2 linked regions of the Ketobacter sp. MCCC 1A13808 genome follow. Each later gene encodes a partner of the first gene's protein in a complex. Links are inferred from orthologs where the notes say so. Each region holds a gene or a part of one and is shown on either strand. Other genes may lie near its edges.

What was found.
Region 2: the proteins of aceF (region 1) and lpdA are in contact, whole or in part, in a crystal structure (PDB 1EBD), measured with the Geobacillus stearothermophilus proteins. The link is inferred for Ketobacter sp. MCCC 1A13808 from one-to-one orthologs. Residues at the interface, in WP_033016211.1 of Geobacillus stearothermophilus: Ile130, Ala131, Met132, Pro133, Arg136, Arg140, Glu141, Asn155, Arg157; in WP_049624544.1 of Geobacillus stearothermophilus: Pro340, Ser341, Asp344, Tyr345, Arg403, Asp406, Val408, Glu431, Ala432, Gly433, Asp438.

What each region holds. Positions count from the first base shown.
Region 1 is NZ_VRKW01000001.1:775,529-781,890, reverse strand. What follows is about bases 1,832-4,806. They hold aceF (dihydrolipoyllysine-residue acetyltransferase), read left to right. Parts: upstream 1,832-2,451; coding sequence 2,452-4,161; downstream 4,162-4,806. Other genes in these bases: FT643_RS03340 (hypothetical protein), read right to left, coding at 4,201-4,695; aceE (pyruvate dehydrogenase (acetyl-transferring), homodimeric type), read left to right, coding at 1,832-2,436. Also shown: more of aceE, read left to right, coding at 1-1,831; FT643_RS03335 (threonine-phosphate decarboxylase), read right to left, coding at 5,156-6,151; adenosylcobinamide-phosphate synthase CbiB, read right to left, coding at 6,148-6,362.
Region 2 is NZ_VRKW01000004.1:141,076-147,282, forward strand. What follows is about bases 2,279-5,098. They hold lpdA (dihydrolipoyl dehydrogenase), read right to left. Parts: upstream 4,499-5,098; coding sequence 3,059-4,498; downstream 2,279-3,058. Other genes in these bases: sucC (ADP-forming succinate--CoA ligase subunit beta), read right to left, coding at 2,279-2,867; odhB (2-oxoglutarate dehydrogenase complex dihydrolipoyllysine-residue succinyltransferase), read right to left, coding at 4,566-5,098. In the rest of the region: FT643_RS10210 (lysophospholipid acyltransferase family protein), read right to left, coding at 1-676; sucD (succinate--CoA ligase subunit alpha), read right to left, coding at 829-1,701; more of sucC, read right to left, coding at 1,704-2,278; more of odhB, read right to left, coding at 5,099-5,807; FT643_RS10235 (2-oxoglutarate dehydrogenase E1 component), read right to left, coding at 5,877-6,207. UniProt on the Escherichia coli protein: Lipoamide dehydrogenase is a component of the glycine cleavage system as well as of the alpha-ketoacid dehydrogenase complexes.

The sequences.
Region 1 (6,362 bases):
TTCATCGAGCGGCGCATCCGCTCTTTGATTCGCTGGAACGCGTTAGCGATGGTGCAGCGTGCCAACTTATCGGATGACGATCTGGGGGGGCATATCTCCAGCTTCGCGTCTTCGGCTACGTTGTACGATGTGGGTTTCAACCATTTCTTTCGGGCTCCGACTGAGACCTCCGGCGGAGATCTGATTTTTTATCAAGGCCATTCTTCTCCCGGTATCTATGCGCGGGCTTATCTGGAAGACCGGATCACCGAGAAGCAAATGGAGAACTTCCGTCGCGAAGTGAAAAAAGAGGGTTTGTCTTCCTATCCGCATCCTTGGCTTATGCCGAACTTTTGGCAGTTTCCTACCGTGTCGATGGGGCTAGGTCCGATACAGGCCATTTATCAAGCCCGCTTTATGAAGTTTCTTCAGAATCGCGAGCTGATTAAGCAAGACGATCGTAAAGTGTGGGCCTATTTGGGCGACGGCGAGACCGATGAGCCGGAATCCTTAGGCTGCATCTCCCTGGCCGGGCGGGAAAAGCTGGATAATCTGGTGTTTGTTATCAACTGCAACCTGCAACGGCTCGACGGTCCGGTTCGCGGTAACGGAAAAATCATTCAGGAATTGGAGGGTGTTTTCCGCGGAGCCGGCTGGAACGTTATCAAAGTCATTTGGGGGCGGCGTTGGGACCCGCTGTTGGCGCGGGACAAGGAAGGTGTGTTGCGTAAGCGCATGGAAGAAACTGTGGACGGTGAATACCAGAGTTTTAAAAACCACGGAGGCGCCTTTACCCGAGAACACTTTTTCAATAAGTACCCTGAATTAGGTCAGATGGTTGAGCATATGACCGATGAGGAAATTTTTCAGCTTAACCGGGGTGGCCATGACCCGTTCAAGCTCTACGCTGCCTATCATGCTGCTGTGAATCACAAAGGTCAGCCAACCGTGATCCTGGCAAAAACAGTGAAGGGGTATGGCACCGGTTCCGGCGAAGCAGCCAACAAAACCCATTCCATGAAAACCCTCAACATGGAAAGCCTAAAAGCGTTCCGCGACCGTTTTGACATGCCCTTCAATGATGAAGAGTTGAAGAAAATCCCGTTTTATCGTCCCAGTGAAGACAGCAATGAGATGCGTTATATGCGGGAGCGGCGTAATTCCTTGGGAGGGTATCTACCGGTACGGCGCACGGAGTGTGAAACCTTGGAAGTGCCGGAGTTGGGCGTGTTTGGTCCTTTGCTGGAAGGCACCAAAGACCGTGAAATGTCGACTACCATGGCGTTTGTGCGAATGCTGAATTCGTTGGTGAAGCAAAAGTCGATAGGTGAACGGGTGGTGCCGATCGTACCGGATGAAGCGCGTACCTTCGGAATGGAAGGCATGTTCAGGCAATTGGGTATCTACTCTTCCGTGGGGCAGCTCTATAACCCCACGGACAGCGAACAGGTTATGTATTACCGGGAGGATATCAAAGGCCGGATACTGGAGGAGGGTATCAACGAAGCGGGCGCAATGTCGGCATGGATTGCAGCGGCTACTTCATATTCCGTTAATAACTTCCCGATGATCCCTTTTTATATTTTCTATTCGATGTTTGGTTTTCAACGGATCGGAGATCTTGCATGGGCGGCGGGTGATTCTCAGGCGCGAGGTTTTTTGATCGGTGCTACCGCCGGTAGAACCACTTTGAACGGGGAGGGGTTGCAGCATCAGGATGGCCATAGTCATGTGCTGGCCTCTACCATTCCCAACTGTGTTGCTTACGACGTTGCCTATGCGTACGAGTTAGCGGTGGTATTGCATGACGGTTTACGGCGTATGTACAAAGAGAAAGAAAATGTTTTCTATTACATTACCGTAGAGAACGAAAACTACGTGCATCCTGCTATGCCGAAAGGCGCGGAAGAGGGCATTCTGAAGGGTATGTACCTGTTGCGGGAAGGCGACGAGCACAACAAGTTGAAGGTCCAATTGCTGGGCAGTGGTTCCATTCTCAGGGAAGTGGAAGCCGCCGCAGAAATACTGCACGATGTGTACGGTGTTGCGTCGGACATCTGGAGTGTCACCAGCTTTAACGAGCTGCGTAGCGACGGGTTGCAAAAACAACGTTGGAACATGTTAAATCCGGAAGAAGAACCGAAGCTCCCCTACGTCACGAAGTTGCTGCGGGGCCGGAAACATCCGGTGATAGCCGCGTCGGATTACATTAAAACTCACGCCGACCAAATCCGTCCTTTCATCCGCAACCACTACACTGCGCTCGGCACTGATGGCTATGGCCGAAGTGATTCACGGGAACAGTTGCGTCATTTCTTCGAGGTAGACCGATATTTTGTTACGGTTGCCGCGCTTAGCGCGTTGGCGGACAAAGGTCTGATTGGCCGCAGTAAGGTAGCCGATGCATTACAGCGCTTTAGTATCAGTTCCGACAAACCCTACCCACCCCATGTTTAAATCAGGAGAATGACCGTGGCGATTAAAGATGTGTTAGTGCCCGATCTCGGTGGATCAGATGGGGTCGATGTTATTGAACTTTCGGTACAACCGGGTGACCGAATCGAAAAAGAAGATACCTTGCTAGTTGTGGAGTCAGACAAAGCAACGGTAGAAGTACCGTCACCTTATACCGGAGTGGTGAAAACCGTTGTGGTCTCTATTGGCCAGTCTGTTAAAGAAGGCGATAAATTAGTAGAGATGGAGTTGGACGGCGATGAGTCGGAAGCATCTTCAGCAACGAAGAAAGCTGAATCAGAGAAGCCGTCGGCACCGGCCAAAACAGGCAACGCTGAGGACCAGAACAGCAAACTCAAGAGTTCAGAGGCGACGACTGCTGAGAAAAAGCCGTCTTCATCGTCGGATAAAAAGTCCGAAGCAGCCGCAGCCAGCAGTCATCAAATGGAAGTGATCGCCATTCCGGATATTGGTGGTGGCGAAGATGTGGATGTCATTGAAGTCAACGTGCAGGAAGGCGATCAATTAGAGCCTGAACAAACGCTCGTGGTGCTGGAATCCGATAAAGCCACCATGGAGATTCCGTGTCCAAAAGCCGGCACGGTTCGTAAAGTGCTGCTGAAAGTGGGGGACAAGGTTTCGCAGGGTACGCCTGCACTGGAGTTGCTGGTGGCTTCCACCGGGCAACCGGCTGAAGCAGACAGTAAACCCGCAACGGAGCCAGCTTCTTCAGGCAGTACGGCGATATCGTCAAACGAAAAAGCGCAGCCCGCAGAGCAAGCTGCCCGGGTGTCCGGTGTGGGTGAACAGACCCTCACAGCAAGCAAGAAAGTGCATGCCGGTCCGGCAGTACGCCGACTAGCTCGTGAGCTGGGAGTGGACCTGGCGATGGTGAAAGCCTCTGGCCCGCGTGCTCGGATATTGAAAGAAGATGTTCACGCTTATGTTAATAAGCGCTTATCCGGCAAAGCCGAGGCAATTGCAGAAGGGTCGGGATTACCGAAACTACCGGAGATCGACTTTGCTAAATGGGGCGAAGTAGAAGCAGTCGAACTGAACAAAATTAACAAACTGACGGCAACCAACCTGCATCGCGCATGGGTGCACATTCCGCACGTCACCCAGTTTGATGAAGCGGACATTACCGAGCTGGAAACGTTCAGAAAGGCAGAGTCTGCGCGACTTAAAGAGGAAGGCGTTAAGCTCACCTTGCTTGCGTTCATGGTAAAAGCCTGCGCTAAAAGTCTCCAGGAATTTCCCCGCTTCAACAGTTCGTTAAGCCCGGACGGAACCCACTTGATTTTTAAGAAATACATTAACGTGGGTATAGCTGTCGACACGCCCAATGGTCTGGTCGTGCCGGTGATCAAAGACGCGGATAAGAAATCAGTGAAAGAGATTGCTCTGGATATGCAGACTTTGAGTGAAAAAGCCCGTTCCAAAAAACTATCACCCGGGGATATGCAGGGTGGTACTTTTTCAATCTCGTCGTTAGGAGGCATTGGCGGGACGGCGTTTACGCCAATAGTGAACTGGCCGGAGGTGTCGATTCTGGGCGTTTCACGTTCGCAGATGAAGCCGGTGTACAACGGTGAGGAGTTCGAGCCACGTTTGATGGTGCCGTTATCCCTTTCCTATGACCACCGGGTAGTGGATGGTGCGGATGCCGCTCGTTTCACTACCTTCTTGTCACGACAACTGAGCGACATAAGACGTTTGCTATTTTAGCGTTGGTCAAAGATTTTTGGCCGGGTTGACGGTGGTCGCTCAGGCTGCAATGCAGCTTTCAGCGGAATGCAGTTTGCGAAAATGTTTCACAAACTCATTCCGCTCTTTAATGCCTATGGGCTGGCTAAGGAAGTATCGCTGCCAGCAGTCGGTAATGCTTTCAATATCGTCGTCCAGAGGCAAGGCTAAATTTCGGTATTGATAGACTAGCCAAGCGATCGCAGTGGCGTAACGTAAATTGGCGACCAGCTCAATGTGAGGCGCCTTAGTGAATTCATGCTGTGAAGCCATACCTCGAACCGTACTAGCGAGATCGCAGTCGTAGGCGATATGCTTATCCCACACTTCCTGGTGCAGGTCTTCACTAATACCGAATACACCGACCGCTTCATTCTGTAATAGATGCTGCCCCATATCGGATTGATAGCAGGCTGTGGCCAGCATCAGCTTATTGGCAGATTCGGATTCCACCCCCAGCAGTTTTAATGTGGGTCGAATAATGTAGTCCATAAATTCACGACTGTTAATGCCCATTTTAATACTCCAGTCAAAACAACCAATCTCTATTACTACAGTAAGCAAGGAGTCTGCCAGGACGGGGGCGAGGCCGAATGCGTTCCGTATACTATCAAGATGGGTCTTAAGCGGGAGTATTTCAACAGAGATTCGTTGTTGAACGGTATCTATTGTTAAAGTGAGTAAATCGAAATTTAGATCCGGTGGTAAAAAATGTCACATTATGCCGCTATATCGCTGTTTCTCGCTGAAAACGCTGCCCGAGTTGCGGTTAGAGTGGGAGCGTGTTTTTGGTAACGCGCAAATCATTCATGGCGACCTGACACACAAGGCCGCGATTTTTTTAGTGTATAAACCGGCATTGGATAAGCGCTTTAATAACTAAATAGTGTTAGAGAACGCGACGCAACGCCGAGAGGATAAAGCGGTAGTTTCCCAATATGAAAAATTTTCCGACACTTTTGCCATTAATGCGGGTTCAGCGCGATGGGAATTGACCCAAAGTACGGTCCAGCTTTTGTAAGCCCTGAGTGTTGCATAACCCGAACCGAACCCGATTCCAATCTTCGAAAAGACGAATGAGCACACCATTTTTTGCGCAATGTCGGAATAATCGGGAGGCCCAATCTGCGTCTTTTTGCAAACTGCAAAACAGGCCGCTGTTGTCTATTGCCAATGGGCTAAAATGATCTCGCAATAGCGCAGCAAGTTGTTCCGAGGCAGTGTGAATTTGCTGCCGGTTCTGACGCTGCCAAGTCTGATCGAGTAAGGCTTTTTCGCCCAGGTAGGCGGCGGGGTGGCTGATGCCCCAGGGGCCCAGGCTTTGCTCGACAAAGTTCAACAAAGGGCCGGTGCAATGGGCAAATCCCAAACGGATACCGGCCAGGCCGAAAAACTTTCCGATTGATCGCAAAACAACAATATTGCCGGGTAATGAGAATTGCAGCAGAGATTCTTCCGGAGTGGGATCCATAAACGCTTCGTCCACAATCAGGCAGCCGCTTAAAGGTTCGAGCACGCTGGCTAACTCAATCAGTTGTGAGGCTTCAAATCGTTTTCCGGTGGGGTTGTTCGGGTTGATAACGATCACTACGTCATCGCGTTGCAGCTCTGATGGGCGGGGTAATTCCGGGTAAAGCATCACGGTGTGCTGACGGCGTTGCCATTGGTAGCGATATTCTTCGTAGCCGACTTGCGGGATCCACGCCCGGCAGCGCGAACGGTTTTCCGGTAAGCCTTGTATCAACCATTGTGAACCGGGTGTAGCGATACAGTGGCGTCCGTAGTATTGTTGCGCCGCCCAGTGCAGCGCGTCATAGGAGTCCGGCAACCGTTGCCATACTGATTGCGGAATCGGGGGCGGTGTCCAGGCAAAAGGGTTGATGCCGGTGGATAAATCCAGCCACTGTTCCGGTGGTATGTTGAATTGCCGGGCGGCCTTTTGCAGTTGACCGCCGTGCTGCGGTTGCATCATAAAGCCTCGCCTGTAACAAACCAATGGCCGGTGTAAGCGAGAACGGAAAACAGCAAAATAAAAATCAGCAAGCTCCGGTCAACCAAGCGGTTAGCCTGCACAATATGTTCCGGACGGCATTCTTCTTCACCGCCGAAATAGGGTTTGTCCTGTTCTACGCCGTGATACACAGCGGGGCCGCCCAACCTGACATTAATTGCGCCGGCCCCTG
Region 2 (6,207 bases), on another replicon or contig:
CTCCGATGGCGAAATAAAACCGTTCTGGGCGTGGCAACATGGTCAAACCCAGGCCTCGAGTTAGCGGCATAATCAGATCACCTCCACGCAGTATGCTGCTTTTATCGAGCAAGCCGGTTTTTCTTAGCATTTTGCCTAGCACCGATTTTTTAATATCTTCAGCATCCAGTACGATGTCGTACATATCATCCGGACCGACTGCCGCAAACGGAACAATGTTATACCCATGCTGTATTGCCATACTGCAAAACCCGGTGCGTCGCTTCCAGGTCAGCTGGTATTGCTCGCCTTTTCGCTTGCTGACTTCACGTGCCCCTCCCGGGAACACCATTATGTGCTCGCCCCGCGTCATTAGCTCGGAACAATTTTCCCGCGTGCCCTCTACACCTCCGGTCCGGTCCAGCATGTTTCGCCAACCCGGAATAGTATAGTGAGCGTGATCGGCCAGCGTTCTGATCAGCACGCCCTTATCCCGGTATACCTGGGCTATCAGTAAAGGGACATCAAGTACCCCATAAATAGTGTGATTGCCCACCAATAGAGTCGGCTTCGAAGAATCTACTTTTTCCAATCCGAAAAACTTGGGGCTGAAATACATGCGCAGGGGTTGCGTAAGTTTCCACAACTGCTCGGGTTTAACAAGCGAGGTATCAAACGGCTTGTGCTGGTAGGTCATGAATTTTCCCGGAAACTGATCATCCGCTTTATAATTATATTAGCGAGAACGGTAATAAGTAGGCCATTGTCGCAGAATTCCGGACAACAAAAAACCGGCAAACAGTCTCCTGATACCGGCTTTCTGATTTGCTTTCTTTGCTTAACGGGATTTTACCAGCCAGTCAGCTCTTTCAACGCAAGCCCCATTTCGGATGGGTTGCGAACAGTCTTGACACCCGCTTCCTGAAGCACAGCAAATTTATCGTCAGCGGTACCTTTTCCGCCAGCGATAATGGCGCCAGCGTGTCCCATACGTTTGCCTGGAGGTGCAGTAACACCCGCAATGTAAGAAACAACCGGCTTGGTGACGTGCTCTTTGATAAAGGCGGCGGCTTCTTCTTCTGCGGTTCCACCAATTTCACCTACCATAATGATAGCTTCGGTCTGGGGGTCTTCCTGAAGCAGCGCCAACGCATCGATAAAAGTTGTACCGGGAATCGGATCACCGCCGATACCAATACAAGTGCTCTGGCCGAAACCCAAAGCGGTCGTCTGGTTAACCGCTTCATAGGTTAAGGTACCGGAACGCGAAACGATGCCGACCTTACCGGGCTGATGGATGTGACCGGGCATGATACCGATTTTACATTCACCTGGGGTAATAATGCCGGGGCAGTTAGGACCAATTAGGCGCAAACCTTTCTGTGCTACGTATTCTTTTACGTACAACATATCCAGAACAGGAATGCCCTCCGTAATACACACGATTAAAGGAATGCCTGCATCTGCTGCTTCGATTATGGAATCTTTGCAGAACGCAGCCGGTACATAAATCACGGTCGCATCACAATCGGTAGCGGCTTTCGCCTCAGCTACAGTGTTAAAAACGGGCAAACCCAAATGCTCGGAACCGCCTTTACCCGGAGTTACGCCACCGACCATTTGCGTACCGTATTCAATTGCCTGAGTGCTATGCAGAGTACCTTGAGCACCAGTGAAGCCCTGGCAAATGACTTTTGTGTCTTTGTTGATTAGAACGCTCATGATTAACCTCTCACCGCTGCAACAACTTTCTCGGCAGCGTCATTAAAGCCAGTCGCTGCTATAATATTCATCCCGCTTTCTGAGAGTACTTTCGCACCCAGCTCAGCGTTATTGCCTTCCAGACGAACCACTACCGGAATCTTTACGCCTACTTCCTGAACCGCACCGATAACACCTTCTGCGATCAGATCACAACGCACGATACCGCCGAAGATATTAACCAGAACGGCTTCAACACTTTGGTCAGAAAGAATGATTTTGAATGCTTCCGTGACACGTTCTTTGGTAGCACCACCACCCACATCCAGGAAGTTAGCAGGCTTGCCACCCTTCAGCTTAATGATATCCATGGTGGCCATTGCCAAGCCGGCGCCGTTTACCATGCAACCAATATTGCCTTCCAGCGCTACGTAGTTAAGATCCCACTCCGCAGCACGACGCTCACGCTCATCTTCCTGGCTCGGATCGTACATGTCGGCCAGATCCGGGTGACGCAGAACCGCGTTTCCATCAATAACCAACTTCGCGTCCAAGCAGTGTAAATTGCCTTCAGACGTGATAACCAGCGGATTCACTTCAATCAGGGAAATGTCTTTTTCTTCGAACAATTTCGCCAGACCCATAAAGATCTTGGTGAATTGCTTAACCTGATCGTTAGACAGGCCCAACTGATACCCCAGATTGCGACCCTGATAGGGCTGCGCACCGACTAATGGATCGATCTCAGCTTTCAGGATTTTCTCAGGGGTTTCTTCTGCCACTTTCTCTATCTCAACACCGCCTTCAGTGGATGCCATGAACACCACACGACGAGTTGCACGATCTACAACTGCACCTAAATACAGCTCCTGATCAATATCGGTACAGGTTTCTACCAGAATCTTATTAACCGGCTGACCTTTTGCATCGGTCTGATAGGTCACAAGGTTTGTACCCAATTGCGCCTTCGCGAACTGGATAATTTCTTCTTTAGAGCTGACCAGTTTCACACCACCCGCTTTACCACGCCCCCCCGCGTGGACCTGTGCTTTAACCACCCAGCGATCTCCGCCGATTTTATCAGCGGCGTCTGCTGCTTCTTCGGGTGTGCTTGCTGCAACCCCTTGTGAAACAGGCAGACCGTACTGAGCGAACAATTGCTTGGCTTGATACTCATGTAAGTTCATTGGCTCACCATCGATCTGAAATTGTGTGGAAATTCCCACATTATACTTGCTTGACGCGAATCTTTTCCCTCGCACCAGTTTGCGCAAAATGCGCTTTGGAGTTGTTAAGCTCCTACCAACTGAACAATCGTAGTCCTAGTCCAGTAAAAAGGTTGCACCGGGAAACCCGACTTAACCCAAACTTCAAAATATTACTTACGGCGTTTACGCTTGGCTGAATGTATGGCTTTGCCATCCACATCGAGACAAGCTTCATGGAATACTTCTGACAAGGAGGGGTGGGCAAAAACCATCATCTGCAGGTCTTCCGTACTTGCACCGAACTCCATCGCGATCAACGCCTGCATAATCAGTTCCGATGCCTGAGGCCCGACAATATGAACACCCAGAATGCGGTCACTGGTGGAATCGGAAACGACTTTCACAATTCCCGCTGTTTCGTTCGCGGCCGCTGCACGACCGTTGGCTGCAAAAGAGAAAGACCCGACCTTATAATCGTCGCCCGCCGACTTCGCTTGTTCTTCCGTTATTCCTACCCAGGCAACCTCCGGATGGGTATACACAACAGAAGGAATGCAATCGTAGTTAATGGCCGTCGTATGTCCGGCAATAATTTCAGCAACCATGACACCTTCTTCGGTGGCCTTATGTGCCAGCGCCGGGCCGCGCACGATATCACCGATGGCGTATACACCCGGCACATCGGTTGCGCAGCTTTGGTTCACAAAAATAAATCCACGTTCATCCAGGTTAACTCCGCTGTCCGCAGAGAAAAGATCCACTGTGTAAGGGCGGCGGCCCACTGCAACAATGAGCTTATCCACCACTACGGATTGATCGCCTTCTGAATCGGTGTACTCAACAGTCACTTTATTTTTGTCAACGGTGGTTCCGGTCACACGAGCAGAAAGACGCACGTCAATGCCCTGGCCTTTCAAATTTTTCAGCAACTCCTTAGAAATTTGACGATCCACCATGGGCAAAAACGAGTCCATCGCCTCAAGCACAACCACTTCGGAGCCCACACGGTTCCATACGCTGCCCAATTCCAGGCCAATAATACCACCGCCAATCACGCCCAACTTTTTAGGCACGTCAGTAAACTCGAGTGCACCTGCATTATCCACAACGATGTCGTCATGCAAAGGCGCAACCCCGAGTTTGATCGGTTCTGAACCAGCCGCCAGAATTACGTTCTCCGCTTGCAATACTTCCGCATCGCCTTCATGCGGTGTGAACTCAACCTGTTTGCTTGCTAACAGCTTGCCACGACCTTGCAGCCAGGTAACGCCGTTGGCTTTCAGCAACATGGCTACGCCATCGGTTTGTTTCTTAACAATATCGTCTTTGCGTTTAAGCATATTGCCGATATTCATTTTTACACTTTTGGCTTCAATACCATGGATCTCAAAGCCTTCTTTCGCTTCGTGATATTTCCAGGTTGAGTCCAGCAGCGCTTTTGAAGGGATACAACCAACATTGGCACAGGTCCCGCCTAACGCCGGCTTTCCGTGTTTGTTGATGTACATATCGATACAGGCAGTGTTTAAACCCAAATGTGCCGCTTTAATCGCTGCTGCATATCCACCTGGACCGCCACCAATAACTACTACATCGAAACTTTTTGCCATGACAATTACCCATTAAAAATTCGTATGTTTAAGCCAGTATCCTTTCCGGCTTTTCGATAAAGTTCTGTTAGAGATCCAGCAGTAATCGAGCCGGGTCTTCCAGTAAATCTTTAATCGTTACCAGGAATTGCACGGCCTCTTTACCGTCTATGATGCGATGGTCATAGGATACTGCCAGATACATCATGGGTAGGATTTTCACCTCACCGTTGACGGCCATCGGTCGCTCCTGGATTTTATGCATCCCCAGAATGGCGGTTTGCGGCGGGTTCAAGATTGGTGTTGACCAAAGGGAACCGAATACACCACCATTGGAAATGGTGAAGGTACCCCCGGTCATTTCATCCAGTCCCAGCTTTCCGGCCTGCGCTTTCTTGCCGTAATCCACGACCTTACCTTCGATTTCGGCGAAATTCATTTTATCTGCGTCGCGCAATATGGGTACGACAAGACCGCGATCGGTCGACACCGCCACCCCTACGTCGTAATACCCGTGATACACGATATCCGTACCATCAATGGATGCGTTCACTGACGGGTACTTTTTCAATGCTTCGACGGCGGCTCTGACAAAGAAGGACATAAACCCGAGGCGATGCCCATGGGCTTTTTCAAACATATCCTTGTAATTTTTGCGCATCGTCATCACCGGTTCCATGTTGACTTCATTAAATGTTGTCAACATAGCGGCATTTTGCTGCGCAGAAACAAGCCGCTCGGCGATTCGGGCACGCAAACGGGTCATAGGCACGCGTTTTTCTTCACGATCCCCGAAATCAATATTCACCGCTCCGGCTGGCATTGGTGCCGGGGTGCCGGATTTAGGCGTTTCTTTAACAGCCGGTTTTGCTGCCCCGCCTTTCAGATGGCTTAACACATCTTCTTTAGTGATGCGCCCGCCTTTTCCGGTGCCTTTTATCTGGCTGGGATCTAAATTATTTTCTGCTATTAGTTTTCTTACTGCTGGTCCCCAGCTGTCCTCAGCACTATTAGTAGAGGGCTCTGGTTGCGCTGCTGCCGGTGCTGCTTTAGTTTCCGCTGCGGCTTCAGCAGGCTTGGGACTAGCACCCTCACCTTCCTCAAGATAGCCAACCAGCTCCTGGCTAAGGACGGTATCGCCCTCTTCTTTAAGAATTTTACCAACCACACCGTCATGCGGTGCAACGACTTCCAAAACCACTTTGTCGGTTTCAATGTCAACCAGTAATTCATCGCGAGCAACCGCTTCACCGGGCTTTTTGTGCCAGGTTGCAACAGTGCCGTCTGCAACGGCTTCGGGGAATTGCGGGGCTTTAATTTCAGTTGTCATTTGTGTTCCTTATTCGCCTCTAGCTTTTAGCCAAATCAATTCTTGCCGGCATAAATTGCCCGACACCTACTATTCGATGTTGAACGCCGTGTCTACCAGTGAAGCCTGTTCCTCAAGATGCAGCGCCATATAACCTGCTGCCGGTGCTGCAGAACCTGCACGCCCGGCATAATGCAATAGTAGATCCGGATAATGACTGTGAACCACGTGCCGCATGTGGTGCTGGCTGCAATACCAAGCACCCTGATTCATGGGTTCTTCCTGACACCAGACCACATGTTTCACTTTTTTGTATTGCGCAAACAGCTTACTGAGTTCCGCTTCGGGGAAAGGATATAACTGCTCGATACGCACCAGCATAGTGTTCTTGATGTCCTGCGTAGCCCGATGCTCGAACAAG